Regions from separate parts of the Pseudomonas tolaasii NCPPB 2192 genome, predicted to be linked through region 2. Evidence: riboswitches for the same ligand, from Rfam matches in the RefSeq annotation. Region 2 holds a riboswitch; the other holds the start of a gene.
The links. A riboswitch is a leader RNA that binds a small molecule or an ion and turns the genes downstream of it on or off. The one in region 2 is predicted to bind manganese.
Positions count from the first base shown of each region.

Region 1 (9,636 bases), 1.9 Mb from region 2:
ATGCAGGAAAATCGCCGAACCGACGCCGAGCGCCGTCCAGGTTCCGGCGCGACGGCCATGGGTCACGCTTTCACGCACTACCACGGCGAAATCCGGGCCGGGGCTGGCCACCGCCAACAAGTGAATCAAGGCTACGGTCAAAAACTCGGCGGCGTACATGCTCACTCCATTAAGTAACTGATTATTTCATCTGATAGGCTCGGGAGATTACGCCTACAAACCCAGTCGCAAAAGGTACAGTTGATGTCGAACAATCGCCGCGCCGTCTTCCTTGACCACCCGTCCCTGGACCTCGGGGACCTCGACCTCAGCGAGCTGCGAGACAGCTTCAGCGAGCTTGAGCTGTTTTCCGACACCACCCCGCAGAATGTGCTCGAACGCGTGCAGGGCGCCCAAGTGGTGATCAGCAATAAAATTGCCCTCAATACCGAAACCCTCGCGGCGTGCCCGGACCTCAAGCTGATTCTGGTGTCGGCCACCGGCACCAATAACGTCGACCTCGCCGCCGCTCGCGCCCACGGCATTACCGTGAGCAACTGCCAGGGTTACGGCACACCGTCAGTGGCGCAGCACACGATCATGCTGCTGCTCAACCTGGCGACGCGCTTGAACGACTATCAGCGCGACGTAAGCGCGGGCAAATGGCAGCAAGCCAGGCAGTTCTGCCTGCTGGACCACCCGATTGTCGAGCTGGAAGGCAAAACCCTCGGCCTGCTCGGCCATGGCGAATTGGGCGGCGCGGTGGCGCGCCTGGCCGAAGCTTTCGGCATGCGCGTGCTGCTCGGGGCAATTCCCGGTCGCCCTGCGCGCGCCGACCGTGTGCCGCTGGATGAACTGCTCGCCCAGGTCGACGCGCTGACCCTGCACTGCCCGCTCAATGAACACACCCGTGACTTTATCGGCGCCCGCGAATTGGCACTGCTCAAGCCCGGCGCGTTTGTGATCAACACCGCGCGCGGTGGCTTGATCAACGAACAGGCGTTGGCGGATGCGTTGCGCAGCGGCCATTTGGGCGGCGCCGCCACCGACGTGCTGAGCGTAGAGCCGCCGGTCAACGGCAACCCGCTGCTGGCCGGCGACATTCCGCGCCTGATCGTCACGCCTCACAATGCCTGGGGCAGCCGCGAAGCGCGCCAGCGCATCGTCGGCCAACTGGCGGAAAACGCCCGGGGCTTTTTCAGCGGCGCCCCGCTGCACGTCGTCAGTTGATAAACTGCGCCCCTTTTTCAAGGAGCAGACCATGGATCCGCGCAGTGAAGTACTGCTTCGTCAGGCCGAACTTTTTCAGGGCAACCTGTTGCTGGTCGGCCTGCCCGCCGACGATTTGCTCGGCCGCCTGCCGAATGCCCACGGCTGGTGCTGGCATGCCGGCGACCAGGCGGCGCTGGATGCGCGCTTCCCGCAGCGCAGCCAGTTTGGCGTGAACCTGCCCGAGCGCGGGTTCGACGCGGCGGTGGTTTTCCTGCCCAAATCCAAGGACCTCACTGATTACCTGCTCAACGCCGTGGCTGCGCGCCTGCCCGGTGCCGAGCTGTTTCTGGTGGGGGAGAAAAAGGGCGGTATCGAAAGCGCTTCAAAACAACTGCTGCCCTTCGGCAAACCGCGCAAGCTCGACAGCGCGCGGCATTGCCAGCTCTGGCAAGTCACCGTGGCCAACGCTCCGCAAGCGGTCGATTTGGAAAGCCTGGCGCAGGTATTTGAGGTGCCGCTGGCCGAAGGCCCACTCAAAGTGGTGAGTTTGCCCGGGGTGTTCAGCCATGGGCGCCTGGACCGCGGCACCGAATTGCTGCTGGAGCATCTCGACAAACTGCCGGGCGGCCACTTGCTGGACTTCGGTTGCGGCGCGGGCGTGTTGGGGGCGGCGGTCAAACGCCGCTACCCGCACAACAGCGTGACGTTGCTCGACGTGGACGCCTTTGCCGCCGCCAGCAGCCGCCTGACGCTGACTGCCAATGGTCTGGAAGCCGAGGTGCTGACCGGTGATGGCATCGACGCTGCACCGATGGGTTTGAACGCAATTCTCAGCAACCCGCCGTTCCATGTCGGGGTGCACACCGATTATTTCGCCACCGAGAACCTGCTGCGAAAAGCGGCGAAACATCTGGCAAAAGGCGGCGAACTTCGCTTGGTGGCTAACAGTTTCCTGAAGTACCAGCCGCTGATCGAAGAGCACCTCGGCGTGTGTGCGATCAAGGCCGAGGGCAGTGGTTTTCGCATTTATCGTGCCAAACGCGGCTGATGGCTTTTTGAAAAAGAAGGCTTGCCGAATGGGTTTTGCCTAGGCAGAATCCGCTCCGTCCTAGGGGAGTAGTCTCCCACGAGCGCCACGCTCGTCCGGCATACGTCAACATACTTGGTCAGCAGACCATGGCGTATGCGACCCAGGAGTCCGCACAGACGGACCGGGGTTTGACAAGACCTATGACACGCACACCTTACCCGGGGCGGGAAGGCTGTACGTGTCATAGCCGTGTCGACCCGCCCCTGGAAACCTACCTGATGCTGGATTCATTACTCGTACCTACCGCAATCGTTGCCTTGGCCGAAATCGGCGACAAGACGCAACTGCTCGCGCTCATCCTTGCCGCCCGCTTTCGCAAACCCTGGCCGATCATCGCCGGCATCGTCGCCGCGACCCTGGCCAACCATGCGGCGGCCGGTGCCGTGGGGGCCTGGTTCGGAAGCTTCTTCTCGGATGCGGTGTTGCACTGGATTCTCGCGGCGAGCTTCTGCGCCACGGCCTTGTGGACCCTGGTGCCCGACAAACTCGATGATGACGAAGCCAGCACCACGCGCAAGTTCGGGCCGTTTTTGACCACGCTGATCGCGTTCTTCCTCGCGGAAATCGGTGACAAGACCCAGATCGCCACGGTGATGCTCGCGGCGCAATACCCGGAGCTGTGGCTGGTGATTATCGGGACCACGCTGGGCATGCTGATTGCCAACGTGCCGGTGGTTCTGGCGGGAAATTTTGCCGCCGAGAAACTGCCATTGACCCTGATTCGCCGGCTGGCGGCGACGGCGTTTTTCGTGCTGGCGGTGGTGGCGGTTTACAAGGCCATGCAGAGCAGCGGCTGGATTTAAACCTCTAAACCCAACCCAATGTGGGAGCTGGCTTGCCTGCGATGCAGACACCTCGGTATTTCAGGCAGACCCGGTTGATGCTATCGCAGGCAAGCCAGCTCCCACACACGCCAGTTCCCACCTTGGATCTTCATAAGGTCAGGATTTTTTGGCCTGCTGGTAGAGCGGCATCACCTTTGGAATCGCCGCCTGCAACGAGGCGATCCGGCTGTCGGACGCCGGGTGCGTGCTCATGAACTCCGGCGGTGCGCCTTCCGAAGCCTTGGCCATCTTGTTCCACAACGTGATGGCCGCGTTCGGGTTGTAACCGGCACGGGCCGACAGCTCCAGGCCGATCAGGTCGGCTTCGTTTTCGTTGGCACGGCTGTTGGGCAAGGTCATGCCGTAGTTTGCCACCGTGTCGGCGAGCGCCATGCTGTCCTGGCCCAAGCCGAACAAGGCACCGGCGCCCTGTTTCGCCATCTGGATGCCGTACGCTTTGGACATGGCCTCGCGCCCGTGCTCGCGCAAGGCGTGGGCAATTTCATGGCCCATGACGGCGGCCAATTCGTCATCGGTGAGCTTGAGGTTGTCGATCAGCGCGCTGTACACAAAGATTTTGCCGCCTGGCCCGCAGTTGGCGTTCATCTCGTCGCTTTTGATCAGGTTCACCTCCCACCTCCACTGCGCCGCATCCGGGCGGAACGTCGGTGCCTGGGCGATCAGGCGGTTGGCAATTGCCTGAACGCGTTTGGCGTTGGCACTGGTTTTGTCCACCAGGCCTTTGCCACTGGCCTCACCCAATGTCTGTTGATAGGACTGGGCGTACATTTGGTCGACTTCCTGGCTCGACAGCATGCTGAACATGTACTGCTTGCGCTCAACCCCAACGGCGCCGCCGCTGGTGGTATTTACCGACTGGCAACCCGCCAGCAGCATCGCTGCAACCAATGCACTGATGGTCAATGACTTCTTCATGACGCTCTCCCTGAAAACATGGCGCGTATCGTAGGCGGTCGTTTGTATCAGCGCCAGACACAAAGGACGTGTAGCCATCGAATTTCAGATACATCCCACACCCGGAGCGGCGACCAACTGCCCATCCGCGACACCGCCCATTATTTTGTAGGACAAAGCTTAAGCCTGCGCACGCCGTGGCCGATATAAAAAAGCAGCCACTCTCGCCCTGCGTTCGGAGCTTTCATGAAATTCAAGTCGATTCAGTTTTCTGTCGCGGCACTCACCGGGGCCATCGTGCTGAGTGTGGTCGCGGTGCTGGTGCTCTACGCCTTGTTTGCCGGCGCGCGCACCCAGGAGATGGTGCAGGACCGCACCCAGGCGCAGTTCGAGCAAATCATCGAGCAGCGCCTGACCACTCTGGCGCAAACCCAGGCCACGCTGATCCAGCGCGAACTCGAAGCGCCTCTGGTCACCGCCAAAGGCCTGGCCACCGCCAACGCCCTGCTCGGCATGAAAGACGCCAAGGGCGAGCCGGCCTTGCAGATCGGCCGCGAGCAACTGATCAACCTGCTGCACGAAACCGTGGTGCGCAACCCGAAAATCCTCGGCGCTTATATCGGCTGGGAACCCAACGCCATCGACCACAATGACGCCGCCTACGTAAACAGCCCGATTGTCGGCATGGGCACCGACGGCCGCTTCCTGCCTTGGTGGTACCGCAACGCCGATGGCAGCCTGGGCCTGGACAAGCTCGCCGACGTCAACGACCAGACAATCCTCTCCACCGGCGTACGCGCCAGCGAGTACTACCTGTGCTCCAAGGAAACCAGCAAACCCTGCGCCATCGACCCGGCGCCCTACAAGGTCGGCAACGCCATGGTCATGCTGGCCTCGTTCATCGAGCCGATCATGATCAACGGCACCTTCCAGGGAATTGTCGGCGCCGACCTGTCGGTGAACTTCATTCAGGAAATGCTCACCCACGCCGACCAGAACCTCTACAACGGCGCCGGTGAACTGGCCCTGATCTCCAGCAACGGCCGTCTGGTGGCCTACACCAAAGACGCCAGCAAACTGGGTGAAAAAGCCAGCGACCTGCTCGACAGCAATGAGCTGGCCAACCTGAACCAGCTCAAAGCCGGCGAAGTGCGCTACGACATCGACAAGGAGCACGGGCATATCGAGCTGTTCCTGCCCTTCAGCATCGGCCAGGCCGAAGCGCGCTGGACCCTGATGCTGCAACTGCCGCTGAGCGCGGTGATGGCCGACTCGCAGAAACTTCAGGCCGACCTGCAGGCCCAGCGCAAAACCGACACCTTTGGCATGACCGTGGCTGGCCTGTTGATCGCCGGCCTCGGTTTGCTGGTGATCTGGCTGGTGGGTCACGGCATCGCCCGCCCGCTCAAGCAGATGGTGGCCATGCTCAATGACATCGCCCAGGGCGAAGGCGATCTCACGCGCCGCCTCACCAGTGACCGCGCCGATGAATTGGGCGCGATTGCCAGCGGCTTCAACACCTTTCTGATCAAGCTGCAGGGCATGATTACCCAAGTGGTGAGCTCGGTGCAGAAGGTCAGCGACTCGTCGGAGCACACGGCCGACATCGCGATTCGTACCAACCAGGGCGTGCATAAGCAGATGGTGGAAATCGATCAGGTGGCCACCGCCGTGCACGAGATGACCGCCACCGCGCAAGACGTTGCGCGCAACGCCACCCAGGCCGCCCAAGCCGCCAGCCATGCCGACCAGGCGGCGAGCCAAGGCATGCGTATTGTGCGCGACACCTCCACCTCCATCGGCGCCCTCGCCGAGGAAATCGGCAAGGCTGTGGGCGTGGTGCAGACCCTGGCCAAGGACAGCGAGAACATCAACGCGATCCTCACGGCCATCCGCGGGATTGCCGAGCAGACCAACCTGCTGGCCCTCAACGCCGCCATCGAAGCCGCGCGGGCGGGCGAGCAAGGCCGTGGTTTTGCCGTGGTGGCCGATGAAGTGCGCAACCTGGCGCAAAAAACCCAGAAGGCTACCGAAGAAATCCAGACGATGATCCAGCAACTGCAACAAGGCACGCGGGACGTGGTGCGGGTGATGGAAGACAGCCAGAACCGCACCGATGAAAGCGTGCAGCACGCGGCCAAGGCGGCGCAGGCGCTGGAAACCATCACTCAGGCGGTGTCGGTGATCAACGACATGAACACCCAGATTGCCAGCGCCGCCGAGGAGCAGAGCGCGGTGGCCGAGGACATCAACCGCAACGTCATCAATATCGGCCAGGTGGCCAACGAAGTGGCGGGCGGCGCGGATGAGTCCAGCGCGGCCAGTGCGGACCTGACCAAACTGGCGGAGCAGCAGCGGCGGTTGATCAATCAATTCAAGGTTTGAGGCCGCCATCGCAGGCAAGCCAGCTCCCACCTTTGAATGCATTCACACATCAAAGGTGGGAGCTGGCTTGCCTGCGATGAGGCCAATGGACTCAGCGCTAAGCCGGGGTCAGGCACTCCGGCCCATTGAGCTTGGGATCATTGACCATATTGGCCAGCACCCGCTCGCGCAACGCGGTGGGTTCGCTGGCCAACAAGCCCTGCAACACATGCAACGGTGTTTCCGGGTTCAACCAGGCCGCCTGCCCCGCCGCATCCAGAATCAACGGCCGCCGCTGATTCTGCGCGGCTTGAGTCACCACCGCCGTGCTCAACCACACCTGCTCCTGCACCGGATAGGCCTCCCAGATCGCCGCAAAAAACAACGTGGAGCCCTCCTCTGGTGTCAGCCAGTAAGGGCGTTTGCGCTGGGTGCCGCGCCATTCGTAAAACCCGTTGGCCGGTAGCAGGCAGCGGCGCTGGCGGAACGCTTCGCGAAACATGGGTTGCTCGGCAAGGGTTTCAGCGCGGGCGTGGGCCGGGGTACGGGAAAGGTCTGTCAGCCAGGGCGGCGTCAGGCCCCAACGGGCGCGGGCCAGCGTGCGCTGACCGTCGACGACGCGCTGGATCAGCACCGAATCATTGGGGGAGATGTTCCACTGGGCCTGCTGGTCGGCCGGAAAGCCCGGCAAGGCAGCAAAGGCGGGGTTCCAGCGAAACAGGGCATAACGTCCACACATGGGGCAACACGACTCTCAGGTAAACCGACCGACAGCCTAACAGACCAGCACGTCGGGGAAGCTGTCGGGTTCGTCGCCGGGCACGGGCTGCGCGCCGATATAGGCGGTAATCAGCTCGCGGGCGTAGGCGGCGCGGTCGTTATCCACCTCGAGGCCCAGCAAGCCGAAAATCGGCAACTCGCCGGTGCCGCCCAGCAAATGCCGGCCCACCAGGTGCGCTTCGATGCCCTCGCTGGCGAGCATTTGCTGCAGCAGCTCGCCTTCCATCAGGTTTTCCGGTTCGTAGATTCGCAGCATGGGCGTACCTGTCACTCGTTCTCGCTGCGCACGTTCAGCATCCATTCATCGCCATGCACCTGCAGATCGAAAATAATCGGCCGGCAACACACCGGGCAGTCTTCTATGTATGACTGATCGCCGCCGGAAAGATCCAATACCGCCTCGGCGGGCTCACCACAATAAGGACAATCGTACGAGTCGGTTTCCAGCATCGCGGTCTCCCAGGTGACTTGTGCGTATAATCGCCGGTCTATTTACAGGGCTATTCACGGCAGAGCCAATATTGCGGCCGCACCCTGATATTTCCTTTACTTACCCTAGCCGTTTCTAACAAGAGAGCATGATGGGCGAATTCGATACCATCCGACCTTACAACGACAGCGAAGTCCCGGCAGTGCTGGCACGCCTGTTCAGTGACAAGGCCTTTCTGGACATCCTGACCCACTTCCGCTTCCCGCGCTTTGCCGGCGCCCTGGGCTGGCTGCTCAAGCCGATGATCGCCCGCAAGCTGCGCCGCGAGTTCGCCGGCGTCACCACCGTCGCCACGCTGCAGGACAAAGTCGAGTATTACGTCGACCACACCATTGACCGCGCGACCGACGGCGTGACCTACACCGGCGTCGAACAGCTCAAGTCCGGCACCGCCTACCTGTTTCTGGCCAACCACCGCGACATCGTGATGGACCCGGCCTTCGTCAACTACGCCGTGTACCACGCCGGCCTGCCGACGCCCCGCATCGCTATCGGCGACAACCTGCTGCAAAAGCCGTTTGTCAGCGACCTGATGCGCCTGAACAAGAGTTTTATCGTGCACCGCTCGATCACCGGGCGCAAAGAGAAGATGGCGGCGTACCAGTTGCTGTCGGCCTATATCAACCATTCGATCCGCAACGACGGCGCTTCCATCTGGATTGCCCAGGCCGAAGGCCGCGCCAAGGACGGGGATGACCGCACCGAGTCGGCGATCCTCAAAATGTTCCACGTCAGCCGCAAGGACGAGCCGTTTGCCGAGGTGATCCAGTCGCTGAACCTGACGCCGGTGTCCATCAGCTACGAGTACGATCCGTGTGATTCGGCCAAGGCCCGCGAGCTGTACATCCGCGCCACTACCGGCACCTACAGCAAGGCACCGGGCGAAGACGACGTGAGCATTGCGCTGGGCATCACCGGCTACAAGGGTCGCGTGCATGTGAACTTCGCACCGCCCATCACCGAACGCTTCGAAGACACCAAGCTGCTGGCCGTGGAAATGGACCGGCAGATTCTCGGCGGTTATCGGTTGTTCCCGGTGCATTACCTGGCGTACGCACAATGGGCCGACGCCGACCCGCAATTGCAGGTGCCGACGGCGGCCGAAATGTTCCCGGCGGATGAATTGGCCAAGGCCAAAGCGGAGTGGGAGCGGCGCTTGAATGAGTGCCCATCGGAGCACCGCCCGTACCTGGTGGTGCAGTATGCAACGCCGGTGCGCAATCAATACCGGGTGAAGGCCGGGATCCCCCTGTAAGCACCGAATCAAACGGTGGGAGCTGGCTTGCCTGCGATAGCAATGTGTCATTCAGCACATCAGTGACTTAACCACCGCTATCGCAGGCAAGCCAGCTCCCACAGTTGTTTGGTGAGGTTGTTTAGAGGTGGGTGCTGAGCCAGGAAGTGGCCAGTGCCAGGCCGAGGCAGGCGAACCCTACGCGGTAGGCCAGTCGATGCGCTCGTTCGATGCGCACATCCAGAAACAACATGGGTTGGTCGATCGCGCGATCTTCGCTTTGGGCGGTCAGGTCGGCGATTGCGCGCTGCTCGCGCAGGCGGGTGATAAACAGCAGGGCTGCGCCCGGGCAGGCCACCAATAAAGCTACAGCGTTAATGAGCAGTGCGGGCATCGCCATCGCAAACCTCGGTCAATCAGTGTTCTGGTATCGATTCAGATACAAACCTGAACGATAGTGGCGTCCTGCGCCTGAATAGCTCCGTCCCCCAAGTACGCTTAATGTATCCAGTAATTTACAGCGTCACCTGAACGTCACCTTAACAAGCCACTCTGTTGCCCTTCGAACGCTCGGGAGCTTGTCATGTTGCACGCGCAAAACCAGGATCGGCTGTACCTGATCGCCCAAAACGATGAGCAGGAAGCACTGGTTGGAGGCCTTGCCTTCAACGTCCAGGACCGCCACTGGTTGGTGTATTGCGCACTCGGCGGGCATCAGCATGCCGACCTGCCGGAGCTGGACTTGCTC
Region 1 covers NZ_PHHD01000001.1:2,557,822-2,567,457, reverse strand. The annotation lists gene ATI14_RS11920 (LysE family translocator) at 1-159, opposite strand, end outside; gene ATI14_RS11915 (2-hydroxyacid dehydrogenase) at 244-1,209, shown strand; gene ATI14_RS11910 (class I SAM-dependent methyltransferase) at 1,241-2,239, shown strand; yybP-ykoY riboswitch at 2,290-2,411, shown strand; gene ATI14_RS11905 (TMEM165/GDT1 family protein) at 2,500-3,084, shown strand; gene ATI14_RS11895 (M48 family metallopeptidase) at 3,223-4,041, opposite strand; partial or broken gene ATI14_RS32000 (methyl-accepting chemotaxis protein) at 4,267-5,547, shown strand; gene ATI14_RS31995 (methyl-accepting chemotaxis protein) at 5,563-6,405, shown strand; gene ATI14_RS11885 (SOS response-associated peptidase) at 6,503-7,123, opposite strand; gene ATI14_RS11880 (putative signal transducing protein) at 7,160-7,420, opposite strand; gene ATI14_RS11875 (CPXCG motif-containing cysteine-rich protein) at 7,432-7,614, opposite strand; gene ATI14_RS11870 (1-acyl-sn-glycerol-3-phosphate acyltransferase) at 7,746-8,909, shown strand; gene ATI14_RS11865 (hypothetical protein) at 9,031-9,288, opposite strand; gene ATI14_RS11860 (hypothetical protein) at 9,472-9,636, shown strand, end outside.
Region 1: it holds a riboswitch for manganese, as region 2 does, so the genes downstream of both, ATI14_RS11905 (TMEM165/GDT1 family protein) here and mntP (manganese efflux pump MntP) in region 2, are expected to answer to the same signal.

Region 2 (9,636 bases):
GCCTCACGGGCCACCACTTCAACCGGGTGACGGCTGGTTTCCATCATCGCCCGCGCGGCTTCCACCCGCAGGGATTCGATGGCCTTGGCCGGGGTTTGCCCGGTTTCTTCGCGAAACACCCGGCTGAACTGGCGCGGGCTGAGCCGCGCCACGTCGGCCAGGGCTTCCACCGACAAGTCATGGGTGAGGTTCTCGCGGGCGTAGGCCAGGGCCAGTTGCACACGGTCCGACTTGGGGTCGAGTTCCAGCAGCGCCGACAATTGCGACTGTTCGCTGCCCCGACGTTGGGCGATGACCAGTTTGCGCGCGATACGCCGCGCAAGGTCGCCGCCCAGGTCGTTCTCCACCATGGCCAGCGCCAGGTCCAGGCCGGCGCTCATGCCGGCGCAGGTCCAGATCTGCCCGTCGACCACAAACAGCTTGTCTTCTTCCAGATGAATGTTCGGGTAGCGCTTGCGAAACGCGGGTACGTGAATCCAGTGAGTGGTGGTGCGCTTGCCTTCCAGCAGCCCGGCTTCGGCCAACACAAAGATACCCATGCACAATGAAGCCACTCGCCGCGGCTGCGCGGCAGCGGCCTTGACCCACTCGAGCAGGCTGGCCTCGGGCAAGCGAAAATCCATATAGCCGCTGACGATCAGGGTGTCATAACCCTGGGGCCGAATGGGCGTGGTGTTCACCGAAAAGCCTTGTGACGTCATCACCGCGCCGCCGTTTTGCGAGACCAAATGAAACTCGTAAGCCGGCTCGCCCCGCAACAGGTTCGCGCACTCGAACACCGAGCCGGTACTGAGGCTCAGGCACTCGAAATTCGGGTAAACCAACAGCGCAACGCTGTGCATCGTGCTTCTCCAGGGGCATTTGCTGGGGCGATTGTCGGCGTGTGCCGGGTAAACGGCAACCGGTAGCGTGTCGTGTCCGGAATCCTTGCGGATATGACATTGGTGAGGTTTGTCGCCACGCCTAACATTCCCTCAACGAACTGGATTGATGCGCTATTGGCACTGTTGGATCGACAACCAGACCGGCTGCACCGACACAGGCAAATGCCTTGCCGTCAAACTGGGTGCCGAGGTGTCAGACCTTTCAGAGCCGATGCGTCTGGCACTGCAACGCGGCACCGCGCGCACCATTGCCTGCATTGCCCAGGCCTTGCAGCAGGGCATTGACGACGGCTCGGTACTGACTGAGCAACAGCCGCACCACCTGGCCTCGCGCCTGTATGCGCTGTGGCTCGGCAGCAGCGTGATGAACAAGATCACCCGTACAACCGCGCCTTTTGACGAGGCGCTGTGGCTGACCCGACAGCTGTTTGGCAGCCCTGAAAACACTCACTGAAACCCATCGATCGAGGCACTGGACCATGAAAGTATTAATCGTACTGACTTCTCACGACAGGCTTGGCGATACCGGCCGCAAGACCGGCTTCTGGCTCGAAGAGTTCGCCGCACCGTATTACGCGTTCAAGGACGCCGGTGCCGATATCGTGCTGGCATCCCCGGCGGGCGGTCAGCCTCCGCTGGACCCGGTCAGCGACCAGCCGGATTTCCAGACCGAATACACCCACCGCTTTGCCGCCGACTCGGCCGCGCAGCAGGCCCTGGCCAACACGGTGAAGCTGGAGACGGTCAAGGCCGCCGACTTTGGCACCGTGTTCTACCCCGGTGGCCACGGCCCGCTGTGGGACCTGGCGGAGTCGAGCACATCAATCGCGTTGATCGAAGCCTTCGAGCGCGCCGGCAAGCCAATCGGTTTTGTCTGCCATGCACCGGGTGCGCTGCGTCACGTCAAGGCAGCCAATGGCGAGCCACTGGTCAAGGGCCGTCGCGTGACGGGGTTCTCCAACTCGGAAGAGGCTGCGGTGGAATTGACCGATGTGGTGCCGTTTCTGGTGGAAGACGAATTCAAGAAACTCGGCGGCCGCTATGAGAAGGGCGCTGACTGGCAATCTTTCGTGATTGAAGACGGTTTGCTCGTTACCGGGCAAAACCCTGCAAGTTCCGCTGATGTTGCCCAAGCCCTGCTGAAACTCACCGCTTAACTTAAAAAACCTCTGATCCATCGGCGGCTCTTTTGAGCCGCTGATGCTTTTGCACGCCCAAAATCTGGAACCCTTTATGGCCAATCACATTCTAGGCACCCCGGTGAAACTGGCTTCATCGAGACCGCGCCGGGCGCTGGTGAGCTGGTGCAACCGCCTGTGCCTCGGGAGTTGACCACTGCCGAGGTCAAGGCGCTCGTCGGGCAATACGCCCAGGCCGCGCGCAATGCGCTGGATGCCGGGTTTGACGGGGTAGAAATTCACTCGGCCAATGGCTATCTGGTCAACCAGTTCATCTCGGCGCACGCCAACAGGCGCGACGATGAATACGGCGGCTCGCTGCACAACCGCCTGCGCTTGCTGCGCGAAATCGTTGAGGCCGTGAGCGCGGTGGTCGGGCCGGAACGCCTGGGTGTGCGCTTCTCTGCCGTTGTTCAGCGGCACCGACCAGGACCGTGTGTACATCGGGCTGGTGGAAGACGATCCGCACGCGACCTACCTTGCGGCGATAGAGATGTTGGAGACGGCGGGTATCGCGTACGTGTCGATCGCTGAAGCCGATTGGGACAACGCCCCCGAGCTGCCGGAAACCTTCCGTCGTGCGGTGCGCGCCGCGTTCAGTGGGCGGCTTATTTACGCCGGCCGCTACACCGCGGAGCGCGGCGCAAAGCTGCTGGAAGCCGGGTTGGCGGATTTGATCGGGTTCGGGCGGCCTTTCATTGCCAACCCTGACCTGCCGCAACGGCTGATCAACGGCTGGCCGTTGAACCCGCTGCGGGCTGAAGGCATGTACGGGGGCGGCGAGGCGGGGTATATCGACTATCCCGTTTACGCCGATTAACCCCCGCGGCGAACGCGCTTCTTGTGGCGAGAGGGCCTGTCGTGGCGAGCGGGCTTGCCCCGCGTTGGGCTGCGAAGCAGCCCCAAAACCTGCTGCCGCATTCCACATGGAGAAACGCGGTGGCTTTGCTGGGGCTGCTACGCAGCCCAACGCGGGGCAAGCCCGCTCGCCACAAGAAGTCTGCTTGTCACAGAAAGCTGCTTGATCAGTTCACCTTCAACACAATCTTGCCAATATGATCGCCACCTTCCATCCGGGCATGGGCCTGGTCGGCCTGGGTGTAGTCAAACACCTGGTCGATCATCGGCAGGCAACGGCCCGCCGACAGCACTGGCCATACGTGTTCGCGCAGTTGGTCGGCGATGGCGGCTTTTTCGGCTTTGGTGCGCGCGCGCAGCAGTGAACCGGTAACGATCGCGCGTTTGCCGAGGATGGTCAGCAGGTCCACATCATTGGCTTTGGCGCCGCCGAGGAAGCCCAGCATCACGATGCGTCCGTCCATGGCCAGGGCCTTGAGATTGTTGTTGAGGTACGAGCCGCCCATGATGTCCAGAACCACATCCACACCCTGGCCGCCGGTTTTCTCGGCGATAACGTCGGCAAAATCCTGCTCGCGGTAGTTGATCGCTTCGGCGCCGAGAGCGCGGATGGCGGCGCATTTTTCCTCGCTGCCGGCGGTGGCAAAGGCTTCAATGCCGAACTCGCGGCACAGCATCAGCGCAGTCGTGCCGATGCCGCTGGTGCCGCCGTGGATCAGTACGCGTTGGCCCTTGTGCGCGCCGCCAATGCCAAACAGGTTGGCCCACACCGTGAAAAAGGTTTCCGGAATCGCGGCGGCCTGAATCCATTCCATGCCTTCGGGAAGCGGCAGCGCCTGGCTGGCGGGCACCACGCAGTACTGGGCGTAGCCGCCGCCGTTGGTCAGCGCACATACCTTGTCGCCCAAGTCGTATTCGGTCACGCCGTCGCCCAGCGCCACCACTTCACCTGCGATTTCCAGGCCCGGAATCGGGCTCATGCCGGGCTTCATCGGGTATTTGCCGGCGCGTTGCAAGGCGTCGGGGCGGTTGACCCCGGCGGCGTGCACCTGAATCAGAATCTCGCCGGCCGCCGGGGCAGGTACCGGTTCCTGGCGCGGCTTCAACACCTCGGGGCCGCCGGGGGTGGTGATTTCAATCAGGGTCATTTCCTGGGCAAGAGCCATTTTGAGCATTCCTGTAGCGATGAGCGTATGGGGTGGGACCGTGGCAAGCCGTCGACGGTTCTGAATTTTTCTCTGACGCCGAGCATACTCGAGACCGGTGATGCAATAATGCTGCGAATGCACGGCAAGGCGATGCAAAAATGCATCAAGGGGGCGAGATGAATTGGGATGATGCGCGGGTATTTTTGGCGGTGTGCCGTGAATCGACTCTGCGCGGCGCGGCCCGCGTGCTGGGAGTGGACCAGGCCACCGTAGGGCGTCGGATCAACGCCCTGGAGAAATCCCTGAGCGCGACCCTGTTTTTGCGCACCTCCGAAGGCTATGTACTCACGGCAGTCGGCGAAGCTGCCCTGTTGTCGGTGGAGAAAATGGAGCACTCGGCGCTGGACCTGCAGCGCCGGATTCAGGGCCTGGATGACCGTCTGACCGGCACGGTGCGCGTCAGCACCACCGACTCAATGGCCATCGACTTCCTGATTCCGGCCATCGCCAGCCTGCACGACAAACACCCCGACGTGCGCGTACAACTGGATGCCTCCACGCAATTGATCAGCCTGGCCAGGCGCGAAGCCGATATTGCCGTACGCAATTCCCGCCCCGACAACCCCGACCTCATTGCCCGGCGTATCGCCCGCTGGCCGGTGGGCCTGTTTGCGTCCAGGGGTTACCTGGAGCGCCACGGCATGCCGCAGCCGGGAAGCCCGTTCGAAGGCCATGATCTGGTGGTCTACCAACCGCACCTGCAACACCAAAAGGACCTGACACTGGCCTGCGAGCCCCTGGGCCATGGGCGCGTTGTGGCCGCGCTGAGTTCCAGCCTGTTGGTGCGCCGCTCGATTGCCGCGGGCCTGGGCATTGGCGAAATTCCAGTGCTCAGCGGCGAGCGCGATGGGTTGGTGCGCCTCTGGCCGGAACGCACTCGGCCGTTGCCCTATGACGTGTGGCTGGTGACCCATGCCGACTTGCGCCACACCGCCCGGGTGCGGGTGGTGATCGATGAAATCGTCGCGGCGTTTGCCGGTACGGGCGATTGAGCTCAACAGCACGGCGCCTGGTCGCATGCCTGAGTGGTGTGGAGCAAAAGCCCTCAAGTGTGGGAGCGGGCTTGCCCGCGATAGCGGTGTATCAGAGCTGAATGCAGTGGCTGACGCACCCTCATCGCGGGCAAGCCCGCTCCCACAGTTTTGACCGAGTTAGGCTTTGTTTTTCTGTGGGAGCTGGCTTGCCTGCGATGGCATCAACTGGGTGCATCAGGCACACCCGATTGATGCCTCTCACCTTACTCAGGCCGACAAGTGCTCATACAAGATTGTCGCACCGACCAGCATCAGCACCACGCCGCCGACCATCTCGGCGCGCTTGCCGACTACGGTGCCGAGTACACGGCCGAGCATCATGCCGATCGTCACCATGGTCATGGTCGCCAGGCCAATCGCGGCCGAAGCCAGCAGAATGTTCACGTCGACAAAGGCCAGGCCCACGCCGACTGCCAGCGCATCGATGCTGGTGGCGAAGGCCGTCACGGCCAGGATCAGGAACGAATGCTGGGCCGGTTTTTCCACTTCTTCATCATCGTCTTTGAGCCCGTTGTAAATCATGTGCAGGCCCAGGCCGACCAGCAGCGTGAAGGCGATCCAGTGGTCCCAGTTTTCCACCCAGCGCGTGGCGGCATGCCCGATGGCCCAGCCGATCATGGGGGTAATGGCTTCAATCACGCCAAAAATAAGGCCGGCGCGCAGGGCTTCGACAAGGCGCGGTTTGTGCAGGCTGGAGCCTTTGCCGATAGCCGCCGCGAAGGCGTCCGTGGACATGGCGAGTGCGAGAAAAATCAGGGAAATGGGGTTCACGGCAAGGCTTCCAGTCGGGCTGTATGAGTCAACGACACAACCACGCGCCCGACTTCAGGCATGGCTGTGTCGCTGGTCTCACCAACCACAACGGTGTTCGTACCACGGCAGGTTGCCGAATATGTTGATACGAACGCTTCTGAACGGGTCAGAAGCCGGTTACTCCCCAACGAAGGGCCGGAGCATAAACGGGCAGATATGAAAAAACTGTCAACGCCCTTCAAAGGCAGGTGGCCGACGCTCGGCAAACGCCGCCAGGCCCTCGCCAAAGTCTGCGCTGGCGCACGCCTGGCGGCGTAATTCGGCGATCTGCTCCATGGCTTGCACTGGCATGGGCTGCAAGTCTTCAAGGATGCGCAGTTGTTCCTTGACCGCCTGAATCGCCAGGGGCGCCTTGGCCGCGATGCCCCGTGCGATGTCCAGCGCAGTGGTTTCCAGTTCGTCGGTGGGCACCAAGCGGTTGATCACCCCGAAACGCTCGGCGCGCTCGGCGTCGAGTTTGTGCGCGCAGAAGAACATCTCCTTGAGCACATGAATCGGCAGGTTGTTGAAAAACCTCAACAGCCCGCTGGTGGTGTAGGGCAGGCCGATGTTGGCCGGGGTCATGGCAAAACTCGCGCTGGGGTCGGCCACCACCATGTCGCAGCTCATGGCCAGGTCCACAGCGCCACCCCAGGCGGAGCCTGAAATCGCGGCGATCACCACGCCCGGATACGCGCGGATACGCCGCAGCACTTGCTCCAGCGGCTTGCCGTAGGCCACGGGGTCGCGGTCGCGGGCGACTTCACCGATATCGTGGCCGGCGCTCCACACTGACTGGCCCGCTTCGGCACCCAGAATCACCACGCCGACGCGCTGCGCGGCAAGGGCGACCAGGCTTTCATCCAGGCTGCCGAGTACCTGCGCGCTGAGCGCGTTGCGCTGGCTGGGGTTGCTGAACGTCAGGCGCGCGATGCGCAGGTCGATAAGTTCGAATGAAACATTGGCCGTCATGATGCGGTTCCTGTGTGGCTTGGGTGTTCGGGGGCCTGAAAAACTGCCTGTGCCTGGAGCAATGCCTGAATGCTTGCCGGAGCAAACCCGGCCTGGTGCAGCACCTCAACGCTGTGCTCGCCGAGCAGCGGCGGTGGCCGCGGCGCGTCACCCGGTGGTGCTTCGCTGAAGATCGGGGTGACCACCTGGCGCAAGGCCCCCAGGGTCGGATGCGCCAGTGTATGGGTCAAATGGCTGTGCAGCACCTGTGGGTCGGCGAACACTTCGTCCAGCGTATTGATCGGGCCGGCAGGCAGCCCGGCGGCGATGAAACGCTCGGTCCAGTCGCGCTTGTTGCGGGTTTTCAGGCGGGTTTCCAGAATGGCTTTCAATTCCTCGCGGCGCTCCACCCGTGCCTCATTGCTCGCAAAGCGCGGGTCCTGTGGCAGGTCGGGCAGGTCCAGCAGCGTGCAGAGCCGGGTCCACATGGCAGATGTGATCGGCGCCAGGTTCAGCGGGCCGTCCAGGGTCTGGAACACGCCGTAAGGGGCGATCACCGCGTGGGCATTGCCGGTGCGCTTGGGCACATCGCCCAGGCTCAGGTAGCGCTGGCCGTGCACGCTGAGCAGGCCCATCAGGCTGGCCAGCAACGAGGTGCTCACGTGCTGGCCGCAACCCGTGCGCTCGCGCTCCAGCAGGGCCGCGAGCACTGCCGTGACCAGCCACATGCCCGAGGTCAAGTCGCCAATGGCGGTGCCGGTGCGCGTGGGGTCGCCGTCGCTGAAACCGGTGAGGCTCATCAGCCCGGAATAGCCTTGGGCTATCTGGTCAAAGCCTGGCCAACTGCTCATCGGGCCGTCGCTGCCAAAGGCGTTGATGCTGCCCAGAATCAGCCGTGGGTTGCGTGCACTGAGCACCGCGTAACCCAGGCCCATGCTCTCCAGCGTGCCGGGTTTGAAGTTCTCGATGACCACGTCGGCGCCTTCGATCAACTGCTGGAGGGTGTCCAGTCCCCTGGGGTTGCGAAAGTCCAGGCACAGCCCGCGCTTGTTGCGGTTGCACGACAGGTAATAAGTGCTCACACCCCGGTCGAACGGGCCCCAGGTGCGGCTCATGTCGCCATCCGGGCCGGGTTCGACCTTGATCACGTCCGCGCCCAGGTCAGCCAGCACCATGGTGCAGAACGGGCCTGACAGCGCGCGGCTGAGGTCGATGATCTTGATTCCTTGCAGCGCTTGCATGGGCGTCTCCAACGATTATTGAGGCAGGGTCTGGTGGCGAGTTTCCACCGCGAACGGCAGGATCAACACGCCGAGCACAAAGGCGGCGGCGGTCCAGGCAATCGGTGCGCCGATGGAGCCGTACCCGTGAATGGCCGCCGCCAGCAGAAAGTTGACCCCGGCGCCGATAAAGCGCCCCACCGAGGCATTGAAGGCAAAAGCTGTTGCGCGGATTCGCGTGGGGTATTGCTCGGGCAGCCACAGGGAAAAAATCGCAAAGTTGCCGCCGAAGAAGCCCAGGAACACCAGCGACACCATGAACAGGTTCAGCCCTTCATCCAGGTAGAACACCCAGCCGAAGGCAAACACGATGGCCGCCGCCATGCCGCTGAAATAGAGACCCAGCGCCTTGCGCCGGCCCACTCGTTCCGCCAGCCACGGAGCCACCAGGCAACCGAGGATGGTGCTGAGGGACAACACCGCCGCGCCGATGGACGCCAGGTGCACTGCGCCTACGTGGTCGATACCTGCGCGGGTCGCCAGGGTGACCACGGCAGTGGCTTCATACACCGAGCCGGCCCACAAACCGATAATCGCCACGCCCACCAGCGCCGAGCTGGTCAATGTGCGACGGCGAAAGGCCGGCGCGAAGATTTCCCACCAGGGCGCGCGCGGGCCGGTTTTGGCCAGTTGGCGTTGCGGCTCCTTGACCTTCAGCGCGGTATAAACGGCTACCACCGCAGGAAACAGCCCGCACAGGAACATCACGCGCCAGCCGTAAGTGGCACCCACGGTGTAGTTGAGGAGCGCGGCGATGAAAAAACCCAGGTAGTAACCGGTTTGCAGGTAGCCGGCGCCCATCTTGCGCCGGTCTTCGGGCCAGCTCTCGGCCACGTAAGTGCCAGCCAATGCCCATTCACCGCCGACGCCGATCCCGGCGATCAAGCGGAAAATCGCCAGTTGCCAGATGTTCTCGGAAAACGCCGCCGCCCCGGTAAACAGCGAGTACACCAGAATGCTCGCCGCCAGCACCTTGACCCGCCCGAAGCGGTCGGCCAGCGGCCCCCAGATGAAGGACAGGCCCCAGCCCACCAGAAACAGCCCGAACATGATCGAGCCATAGGCGGCGATGTTTGCAGCGGTGGGCTCAAGGCCGGAGTGGGGCAGCAATTCGGTCAGCGCCGGGATGAGCACCAGGGCGAATATCACTGAATCCACGCCGTCGAGCACCCAGCCCAGGTAGACGGCCCAGAAACCACGGATCTGTTCGCGGGATAAAGGGGTTTTTGCGGCTTTTTCCTGCGTTGCCGATGCGCTTAACGCTTTGAACATGACGACCTCCCGTGACCCTGAACGGGCCTTTTGTTGTGAGGTCAATCTAAGTAAGGGAGGCATAAGCAACAAATATGAAATTCCTTTGGAGGTATCGGATTTTTATATAGAGTTCAAGCTTTCAAGGAGGGCTCACATGGACCTGCGCCAACTGCGCTACTTCGTCAAAGTGGTCGAAT
Region 2 covers NZ_PHHD01000001.1:4,433,426-4,443,061, forward strand. The annotation lists gene ATI14_RS20585 (GlxA family transcriptional regulator) at 1-842, opposite strand, end outside; partial or broken gene ATI14_RS20590 (TetR family transcriptional regulator C-terminal domain-containing protein) at 988-1,338, shown strand; gene ATI14_RS20595 (type 1 glutamine amidotransferase domain-containing protein) at 1,364-2,041, shown strand; partial or broken gene ATI14_RS20600 (oxidoreductase) at 2,156-2,882, shown strand; gene ATI14_RS20605 (NAD(P)H-quinone oxidoreductase) at 3,088-4,086, opposite strand; gene ATI14_RS20610 (LysR family transcriptional regulator) at 4,245-5,120, shown strand; gene mntP (manganese efflux pump MntP) at 5,370-5,933, opposite strand; yybP-ykoY riboswitch at 5,946-6,114, opposite strand; gene scpB (methylmalonyl-CoA decarboxylase) at 6,144-6,926, opposite strand; gene ATI14_RS20625 (CaiB/BaiF CoA transferase family protein) at 6,923-8,146, opposite strand; gene ATI14_RS20630 (MFS transporter) at 8,162-9,457, opposite strand; gene ATI14_RS20635 (LysR substrate-binding domain-containing protein) at 9,594-9,636, shown strand, end outside.